One region of the Streptomyces sp. NBC_00442 genome, then DNA from elsewhere that is predicted to be linked to it. Evidence: riboswitches for the same ligand, from Rfam matches in the RefSeq annotation. Region 1 holds a riboswitch; each other region holds the start of a gene.
The links. Region 1 has a riboswitch for cobalamin ahead of OG432_RS32470 (CbtB domain-containing protein). Riboswitches for the same ligand answer to the same signal wherever they lie in the genome.
Positions count from the first base shown of each region.

Region 2: it holds a riboswitch for cobalamin, as region 1 does, so the genes downstream of both, OG432_RS21460 (ABC transporter substrate-binding protein) here and OG432_RS32470 (CbtB domain-containing protein) in region 1, are expected to answer to the same signal.
Region 3: it holds a riboswitch for cobalamin, as region 1 does, so the genes downstream of both, OG432_RS09755 (ribonucleoside-diphosphate reductase subunit alpha) here and OG432_RS32470 (CbtB domain-containing protein) in region 1, are expected to answer to the same signal.

Region 1 covers NZ_CP107918.1:7,217,239-7,220,507, reverse strand. Annotated here, with positions in the region: gene metE (5-methyltetrahydropteroyltriglutamate--homocysteine S-methyltransferase) at 1-1,778, shown strand, start outside; cobalamin riboswitch at 1,883-2,022, shown strand; gene OG432_RS32470 (CbtB domain-containing protein) at 2,072-2,278, shown strand; gene OG432_RS32465 (CbtA family protein) at 2,306-3,172, shown strand; gene OG432_RS32460 ((2Fe-2S)-binding protein) at 3,169-3,269, shown strand, end outside.
Region 2 covers NZ_CP107918.1:4,811,393-4,814,661, reverse strand. Annotated here, with positions in the region: gene OG432_RS21465 (FecCD family ABC transporter permease) at 1-595, opposite strand, end outside; gene OG432_RS21460 (ABC transporter substrate-binding protein) at 592-1,572, opposite strand; adenosylcobalamin (AdoCbl) riboswitch at 1,580-1,732, opposite strand; gene OG432_RS21455 (M67 family metallopeptidase) at 1,778-2,200, opposite strand; gene OG432_RS21450 (amino acid permease) at 2,313-3,269, opposite strand, start outside.
Region 3 covers NZ_CP107918.1:2,208,814-2,212,082, reverse strand. Annotated here, with positions in the region: gene OG432_RS09755 (ribonucleoside-diphosphate reductase subunit alpha) at 1-1,593, opposite strand, end outside; cobalamin riboswitch at 1,719-1,841, opposite strand; gene mctP (monocarboxylate uptake permease MctP) at 1,898-3,269, opposite strand, start outside.

The DNA of each region.
Region 1 (3,269 bases):
ACTTCGAACCGCTCACCCTCCTAGACCGGCTGCTGCCCGTGTACGCCGAGGTCCTCGCCGACCTGCGCGCCGCCGGCGCCGAGTGGGTACAGGTCGACGAGCCCGCCCTTGTCCAGGACCGCACCCCCGCCGAGCTGAACGCCGCCGAGCGGACCTACCGCGAACTGGGCACCCTCACCGACCGGCCCAAGCTGCTCGTGGCCTCCTACTTCGACCAGCTCGGTGAAGCCCTGCCGGTGCTTGCCAAGGCGCCGGTCGAAGGCCTCGCCCTCGACTTCACGGACTCGGCCGCGGCCAACCTGGACGCCCTGGCCGCCGTCGGCGGGCTTCCGGGCAAGCGGCTCGTCGCCGGCGTCGTCGACGGACGCAACATCTGGATCAACGACCTGCAGAAGTCGCTGTCCACCCTCGGCACCCTCCTCGGGCTCGCCGACCGGGTCGACGTCGCCGCGTCGTCCTCCCTGCTCCACGTCCCGCTCGACGCCGCCGCAGAGCGGGACATCGAGCCGCAGATCCTGCGCTGGCTCGCCTTCGCCCGGCAGAAGACCGCCGAAATCGTCACCCTCGCCAGGGGAATCTCCCGGGGCACCGACAGCATCACGGCCGAACTCGCCGCGAACCGCGCCGACCTGGCGTCCCGGGCGGCCTCGCCCATCACGCGGGACCCGGCGGTACGCGCCCGCTCCCAGGCCGTGACGGACGCCGACGCCCGCCGCTCCCAGCCGTACTCCGAACGCGCCGCGGCCCAGCGCGCCCACCTGGGCCTTCCCCTGCTGCCGACCACCACCATCGGCTCGTTCCCCCAGACCACGGAGCTGCGCACGGCCCGCGCCGACCTGCGGACCGGACGCATCGGCACGGCCGGCTACGAGGAGCGCATCAAGGCCGAGATCGGTGACGTGATCTCCTTCCAGGAGAAGACCGGCATCGACGTCCTCGTGCACGGCGAGCCCGAACGCAACGACATGGTGCAGTACTTCGCCGAGCAGCTCACCGGCTACCTCGCCACCCAGCACGGCTGGGTCCAGTCGTACGGCACCCGCTACGTCCGCCCGCCGGTCCTGGCCGGCGACATCTCCCGCCCCGAGCCGATGACGGTCCGCTGGACGTCCTACGCCCAGTCCCTCACCGACCGTCCGGTCAAGGGCATGCTCACGGGCCCCGTCACGATGCTCGCCTGGTCCTTCGTCCGCGACGACCAGCCGCTCGGCGACACAGCCCGTCAGGTCGCGCTCGCCCTGCGGGACGAGGTCGACGACCTTGAGGCGGCGGGCACTTCGGTGATCCAGGTCGACGAACCCGCGCTCCGCGAGACCCTGCCGCTGCGCTCCGCCGACCACCCCGCCTATCTGGCCTGGGCCACCGAGGCGTTCCGCCTCAGTACGTCCGGGGTCCGGCCGGACACCCAGATCCACACGCACATGTGCTACGCCGAGTTCGGCGACATCGTCCAGGCCATCGACGACCTCGACGCCGATGTCATCAGCCTCGAAGCCGCCCGCTCGCACATGCAGGTCGCCCGTGAGCTCGCGGAGCACGGCTATCCGCGTGAGGCAGGCCCCGGCGTGTACGACATCCACTCGCCCCGTGTCCCGAGCGCCGATGAGGCAGCCGCCCTGCTGCGCACGGGACTTGAGGCGATTCCCGCCGAGCGGCTGTGGGTCAACCCGGACTGCGGGCTCAAGACCCGCGGCTGGCCCGAGACCCGTGCCTCCCTGGAGAACCTGGTGGCCGCCGCCCGCACGGTGCGCGGCGAACTGGAGACGCCCACGTCCTGACCGGCCGCGGGCGGTGCCGGCCGGGGCGGCCCTGTGCCCCGGCCGGCACCCGTCGGGCGCTGCGCGGAGCGGCGCAAGACGTGGCGACGGCTTCATTGACCCGTTCGGTTGGGCGCCCCTATGCTCCACGTGTAGTGATGAGGTAAGGAAGCTGGTGAGAATCCAGCACGGTCGCGCCACTGTGAGCCGACCGCCCGCGAGGGCGGCCGACGAGTCAGACACTTTCCATCGCTTCGCCCCATTGGTTCAAAGGGACGCAAGATCCCGTGAAGGAGGGCTTCGCCTTGAGCAGCATGTCCACACCCCGTCCGGCTTCCACGCCGATCGTCCTGCCGGTCTCGAAGTCGGTGCTGTGGCTGGTCGGTACCGCGATCATCGCGCTGGCGGTCTACTACTTCATCGGTGTCGACCAGGGCGCCGTCTCGGTGTTCGGCAACGACATGCACATCCACGAGTTCGTCCACGACGGGCGTCACTTCCTCGGCTTCCCCTGCCACTGACCCACACGGAAGTACGGACAACTCGACATGGAAAAGAAACTGATACTGCGCGGCGTTCTCGCCGGCGCAGTGGCAGGGCTGCTCGCATTCGTCTTCGCACGGATCTTCGCCGAGCCGCAGATCGCGAAGGCCATCGACTACGAGAGCGGTCGTGACGCCGCGCAGAGCGCGCTGGACAAGGCGGCCGGTCTGCCCGTCGACAGCGCCGACCCCGATCTGTTCAGCCGCACCATCCAGGCCAACGTCGGGATCGGCGTCGGCATGATCTTCTTCGGCATGGCCATGGGCGCGCTGTTCGCGGTCGCCTACACGGTCTGCCTGGGCCGGTCCGGCGCGCTGCGCGCCCGCACCCTCGCGCTGCTCGTGGCCGGCGGCGGGTTCCTCACGATGTATCTGGTCCCGTTCCTCAAGTACCCGGCCAACCCGCCGGCGATCGGCCACGAGGAGACGATCCAACAGCGCAGCGGCCTCTACCTGATCATGGTGGTGTGCTCCATCGCCTTCCTGGTGGCGGCGGTCTGGCTCGGAAAGCGGCTCCAGGTCCGCTACGGCAACTGGAACGCCACGCTGATCGGCGGCGCCGCGTTCGTCGTCGCGATCGGGATCGTGATGCTGGTGCTGCCCTCGCTGGGTCACCTGGCCTACAACAGGGAGAACTTCGGCAACCAGGCCACCGAGACGCCGCTGCCCCTCAAGGACTCCAAGGGCGCGATCGTCTACCCCGGCTTCCCCGCCGACGTCCTGTTCTCCTTCCGCTTCTTCTCCGTCGCCGCCCAGCTCCTGCTCTGGGCCGCGATCGGCCTGTTCTTCGGGCCCCTGGCCGAGCGGCTCCTCAGCACCCGCCGGGAATCCTCCGACGTCCCCGCGCAGGGCCCGGCCCCCGTCCCTGCATGACGACCGTCCCTCCGACGAGCGCGGTGATCGCCGAGGTCACCGCGCTCGGACCGTTCTTCTCCCTGAGCACCCACGCCACGGGCGTCCCTCCGGTCGA
Region 2 (3,269 bases), 2.4 Mb from region 1:
GCATGTCCCAGCGGGCGCCGCCGAGTCCGCCGAGCGTCCAGTGCAGGACTTCCTGTACGTGTTCGGCGCGGGCGGAGGTGACGAGGATCAGGCTGGTGAGCGCGGACAGGACGTAGGAGACGGCGACCCCGGCGAGGACGAGACGGCCGCCCGTCATGGATCCGGCGCGTCCGGCCAGGGCGTACACGAGGAGGAGCGCGGCCAGCGCCCCCGCGAACGCGGCGGCCGGGAGGGCGATGGTGGTGGCCGCCCCGGCCCCCGCGCCGAGCACGATCACGGCGACGGCCCCGGCGGAGGCGCCGCTGGAGACGCCGAGCAGGAAGGGGTCGGCGAGCGGATTGCGCACCAGGGCCTGGAGGACGGTCCCGATGACGGCGAGCCCGGCTCCGGTGACGGCGCCGAGCACCACGCGGGGCGCCCTGACCTCCAGGACGATCGTGCGGTACGGGCCGGGTTCGGCGGCGCCGGTGACGATGGCCAGTACGTCGCCGGCCGGTATCCGCACCGAGCCGAGCGCGAGCCCGGCGGTCGCCGCGGCCAGCAGCACGAGGGCAAGGCCCGCGAGGAGGAGGGAGTAGCGCGTGCGCGGGGTCACTCCCCCGTCCCCGCCCGCAGCTGCGTCGCCAGCTTGGTCACCGCGTCCGGTGCCCGGACGCCCGTGACCATGTCGGACAGGGGCAGGACGGCGAAGCTGTTGTTCTTGACGGCGGGGACGGACGCGAGGGCCGGGTCGTCGCGCAGGCGCTTCTTCTTGGCTTCCGCGCTCGTGCCCCCGTAGTCGAGGATCAGGATGGTCTCGGGGGCGCGGGCCACCACGTTCTCCCAGCTCGCGTCGCCGAAGGACGTCGTGCTCAGGTCGTCCGCGAAGACGTTGCGGCCGCCCGCCCGCGTCACGATGTCGTTGCCGATGCCCTTGCCGCCGACCGTGAACGCCGTCTTGTCGCCGCTGTCGTAGACGAACACCGGGACGGGCTCCGCGCCCTCGCGGGCCGTGCGGGTGCGTGCGTTGGTGGCCTGGGCCGACGTCACCCACGACTCGGCCCGGTCGGCCACCCCGAAGGTCCGGCCGACCTCGCGGACCTCCCGGTACACGTCGTCCATCGTGGTCGCCGCGCCGTGCGGGCAGTTCTCCACGTTGAGGCGGGAGGTGATGCCGCTCTTGGCGAGGGCCTCGCGTCCGCGGCCCTCGCTCGCCGCGAACGCGGAGGCGTAGCCGCCGTAGACGAAGTCCGGGTTCACCGAGAGGAGCTTCTCGTACGAGGGGTACTCGGCGGCCAGGACGGGGACCGAGCGGTAGTCCGCCGCGTACCTCGGCAGGACCTCGTCGTCCATGTAGGCGGTCGCGGCGAGGGACTTGGCGAGGCCCAGCTCCAGCATCACTTCCGTGGCGTGCTGGTTCATCGTCACCGCCCGCTTCGGGGGCGCGGTGTACGTCGTCGTGACGCCGCAGTTGGTGACCGTGTACGGGAAGCCGGGGGCGGAGCCGCCCGCGGCCTCGGGCTGCGCGCGCGTCGTGCACGCGGCGAGCGGGAACAGCAGGGCGGCGGCGAGTGCCGCGCGGCGCCAGAGCATGGCCGGGCTCCTCCAAGGGGATTCCGCGTCCCCTGTCGACGGGAGAAGGCGGCAGGCCAGTTCCTGGCTTCCCGCACCGAGGAGCTCGGTGCGGGTCACAGTGGCGGGACCGTGCCGGATTCACACCGGCTTCCTGGGCCCTGCCGCCCAATGATCGAAAGTGCGTACGGCCAGTATGCCCGGGATTCGTCCGTACGCGTATTCGTCAGTACGCCTCTACGACCCTTACATCTTCCTCCGTGATCACGCCGTCCACGATGCGGTACGAGCGGAACTGGAACTCCCCGGCCCCGTCCGTGTCCGCCGTCGACACCAGGACGTAGTGCGCGCCGGGCTCGTTGGCGTACGTCACGTCGGTGCGCGAGGGGTAGGCCTCGGTCGCGGTGTGGGAGTGGTAGACGATCACCGGCTCCTCGTCGCGGTCGTCGAGGTCGCGGTAGAGCTTGAGGAGGTCCTGCGAGTCGAACTCGTAGAACGTGGGCGAGCGGGCCGCGTTGAGCATCGGGATGAAGCGCTCGGGGCGGCCGGTGCCGGCCGGGCCCGCGACCACACCGCACGCCTCGTCGGGGTGGTCGGCGCGGGCGTGCGCGACGAGCTGGTCGTACAGGGCCTGGGTGATGGTCAGCATGTCGGCAAGAATAAGCATGCGGGCCGTTCCGTATCGAGGTGCGATACGGAACGGCCCGCATGGTGAGAAGACGCAGGTCAGAGGAGCTGAAGAACAGGGGCGGCGAAGAGCCTCAGCTGCGCTTGGCGAACGCCTTGTTCTCGGGGTTCTTGGCCTTCAGGACCAGGTAGGAGACGCCAAGGATCAGGGCCCACAACGGCGCGCAGAACAGCGAGACGCGGGAGTCCTTGTCGATGCCCATCATCACGATGACCATGCCGATGAAGAGCAGCGCGAACCAGCTGGTGTACGGGGCGCCGGGGGCGCGGAAGCCGGACTTCGGCAGTTCGCCGCGGTCGGACTTGGCGCGGTAGCGGATCTGGCAGACCAGGATCATGATCCAGGCCCACATGCCGGAGATGGTGGCGAAGGAGACCACGTAGTCGAAGGCCTTGCCGGGCGCCACATAGTTGATCCACACGCCGACCAGCATGAGCGCCGCGGAGACCGAGGTGCCGACGAGCGGGGTGCCGCTCCTGGTGAGCTTGGTGAAGACCTTCGGGCCCTGGCCGTTGAGCGCGAGGTCGCGCAGCATGCGGCCGGTGGAGTACATGCCCGAGTTGCAGGAGGACAGGGCCGCGGTCAGGACGACGAAGTTGACGATCGCCGCGCCGATGCCGAGGCCCATCTTCTGGAAGGCGGCGACGAAGGGGCTCACGCCCGGCTGGAACTCGTGCCACGGGACGACCGAGAGGATCATGATCAGGGCGCCGATGTAGAAGACGGCGATGCGCCACGGCACGGTGTTGATGGCCTTGGGCAGGGTCTTCTCGGGGTCCTTGGACTCGCCCGCGGTCACGCCGACCAGTTCGACGGCGAGGAAGGCGAACATCACGATCTGGAGCGTCATCAGCGTGCCGCCGATGCCCTTGGGGAAGAACCCGTGGTCGTTCCAGAGGTTGGCGACGGTGGCGGTGTCCGCGGCGTCCGAGAAGCCGACGGTCAGGATGCCGGCGCAGATCAGGATCATGCCGACGATGGCGGTGACCTTGACCATGGAGAACCAGAACTCCAGCTCACCGAAGAGCTT
Region 3 (3,269 bases), 5.0 Mb from region 1:
GGGGGAGTCGAAGGGCAGGCGCAGTTTGAAGAAGACGTCCTGGAGGCCCATCGCGCCCAGGCCCACCGGGCGCCACCGGGCGTTGGAGCGGCCGGCCTGCTCGGTCGGGTAGAAGTTGATGTCGACGACGCGGTCGAGGAACGTCACGGCGGTGCGGACGGTCTCGTCGAGCCGCTCCCAGTCGATGCCGTCGCCGACGACGAACGCGCCGAGGTTGACCGAGCCGAGGTTGCACACGGCCGTCTCGCCGTCGTCCGTCACCTCCAGGATCTCGGTGCACAGGTTGGAGGAGTGGACCGTGTGGCCGGGCTCCGCCGTCTGGTTGGCGGTGCGGTTGGAGGCGTCCTTGAACGTCATCCAGCCCTGGCCGGTCTGCGCGAGGGTGCGCATCATGCGGCCGTACAGCTCACGCGCGGGCATGGTCTTCTGGGCGAGCCCGGCGGCCTCGGCCTTGCGGTAGGCGGCGTCGAACTCCTCGCCCCACAGGTCGACGAGCTCGGGCACGTCGGCCGGCGAGAACAGCGACCAAGAGGAGTCGGCGTCGACACGGCGCATGAACTCGTCGGGGATCCAGTGTGCGAGGTTCAGGTTGTGCGTACGGCGCTGGTCCTCGCCGGTGTTGTCGCGCAGCTCCAGGAACTCCTCGATGTCGGAGTGCCAGGTCTCCAGGTACACCGCCGCCGCGCCCTTGCGCCGGCCGCCCTGGTTGACCGCGGCGACCGAGGCGTCGAGGGTCTTGAGGAACGGGACGATGCCGTTGGAGTGGCCGTTGGTGCCCCGGATCAGCGAACCGCGGCCGCGGATGCGGGAGTACGAGAGCCCGATGCCGCCGGCGTGCTTCGACAGGCGCGCCACCTGGTGGTAGCGGTCGTAGATGGAGTCGAGCTCGTCGAGCGGCGAGTCGAGCAGGTAGCAGGACGACATCTGGGGGTGGCGGGTGCCGGAGTTGAAGAGCGTGGGGGAGGACGGCAGGTAGTCCAGGCGGCTCATCAGGCCGTACAGGGAGGCCACTTCGTCCAGGGCGCGGACCGACTCGTCCTCGGCGAGGCCGGACGCCACGCGCAGCATGAAGTGCTGGGGGGTCTCGACGACCTTGCGGGTGATCGGGTGGCGCAGCAGATAGCGGGAGTAGAGGGTGCGCAGCCCGAAGTAGCCGAAGCGGTCGTCGGCGCCGTCGGCGAGCGCCGCGTCCACCAGGGCGTTCAGACGGTTCGCGTGCGCGCGGACGAACTCGACGGTCCGGTCCGCGATCAGGCCCTCGCGGTGGCCGACCTCGACCGAGCCGGAGAACGACACCGCGCCCTGGGTGGCGGCCTCTTCGGCGATGGTGACCGTGAGCAGGCGGGCGGCGAGGCGGGAGTACGCCGGGTCCTCGGAGATGAGCCCCGCGGCCGCCTCGGTGGCCAGCTCGCGCAGCTCGGCCTCGTCGGAGCGGGCGTTGCGGCCCCGCAGCGCCGCGGCGGCGACCCGGCCGGGGTCGGTGTCCGGGAGGTCGGCGGTGAACTCGGTCAGGGTCCGCAGCAGCGCGGTCCCGGGGGCATCCGCGAGTTCATCGGTGATCGCTGAAGCGGGATCCGCTGGGGCGATGGTCACGTGGGGGCACTCCCTCGCTCGGCACGGGGCCTGCGGGGGAGGCGTCGGCGCGCGTCGGGGCAGCCCTCGGCACGTCGTCCACCGGCCCAACCGCGAGGCCCGGACGTCTGGCACCCGGGTCGGTCGAGCCGGATGCGCCGTCGGCAGGTCTTCGGACTCGGCCCGTACAAAGGGGTACAGGTCATACCGTTGCGGGACAGTTCCGGATTCTCACCGGATTCCCCTGCGGCGACAGCGAGCACGAGCATACATGTGGGGGGTGCCTGATAAGGCACCCCCCACATGTTGTGTCGTTCAGTGGACCTCAGTGCGCGGTGCCCGCCGTCGCCGGGGGCAGTTCCGTGACGACGCCCGGGTCGCCCGCGTCCGCCGTGTAGTCCTCCGGGGAGGTCTCGTCGACGCCGTCGGGGGCCTTCACCGCGCGCAGGACGAAGGTCAGGACCACGGTGACGACCACGTTCATCACGAACGCCGTGAGGCCGATGTAGCCGATCTCACCGATGCCCGGGATCTCCTTGGAGGAGCCGCCGAAGTGCTTCTGGGTGGGCGAGCCCACTCCGTACGCGGCGAGCGTGCCGTAGACCATGCCGACCGCCCAGCCGGCCAGCAGCGCCCAGCGGTGGAACCAGCGGGTGAACAGGCCGCCGACCAGGGCCGGGAAGGTCTGCAGGATCCAGATGCCGCCCAGGAGCTGGAAGTTGATGGCGACCGTCTTGTCCATGGTCAGGACGAAGACCAGCGCACCGACCTTCACCACGAGCGAGACCAGCTTGGAGACCTTGGCCTCCTGCGACGGCGTCGCGTCCGGCTTGATGAAGTCCTTGTAGATGTTGCGGGTGAAAAGGTTCGCGGCCGCGATGGACATGATCGCCGCCGGAACCAGCGCGCCGATGCCGATGGCCGCGAAGGCGACGCCCGCGAACCAGTCGGGGAACATGTCCTCGAAGAGCTGCGGGATGGCCAGCTGGCCATTGCTCACCTTGACGCCCGCCGCGATCGCCATGAACCCGAGCAGCGCCAGCAGACCCAGCATCAGCGAGTACAGCGGCAGGATCGTGGTGTTGCGGCGGATGACGTTGCGGCTGCGCGAGGAGAGCGTCGCCGTGATCGAGTGCGGATACATGAAGAGCGCGAGCGCCGAGCCGAGCGCGAGGGTGGCGTAGGTCCACTGACCGGCGTGGCCGGGCACGAGCGCCCCGGTCGGCTGGTGGGTCTTCGGGTTCGGCGTCGCGAACTTGTGCTGCGCGGCGCTGAAGATGGCGTCGAAGCCGCCCAGCTTGATCGGGATGTAGATGATCGCCACCGCGATCACGAGGTAGATCAGGCCGTCCTTCACGAACGCGATCAGAGCGGGCGCGCGCAGGCCCGAGGAGTACGTGTACGCGGCGAGCACCGCGAACGCGATGAGCAGCGGAAGGTCCTTGACGAACCAGTTGCCCGACTCGCCGCCCACGCCCATGACGTCGAGCACGGCCTGGATGCCGACCAGTTGGAGCGCGATGTACGGCATCGTGGCGAGGATGCCGGTGATCGCGACCGCGAGGGAGAGACCCTTGGAGCCGAACCGGCCGCGGACGAAGTCCGATGTGGTCACGTAGCCGTGCTTGTGCGAGACGGACCACAGGCGCGGCAGGAACGTGAAGATCAGCGGGTAGACGAGGATCGTGTACGGGACG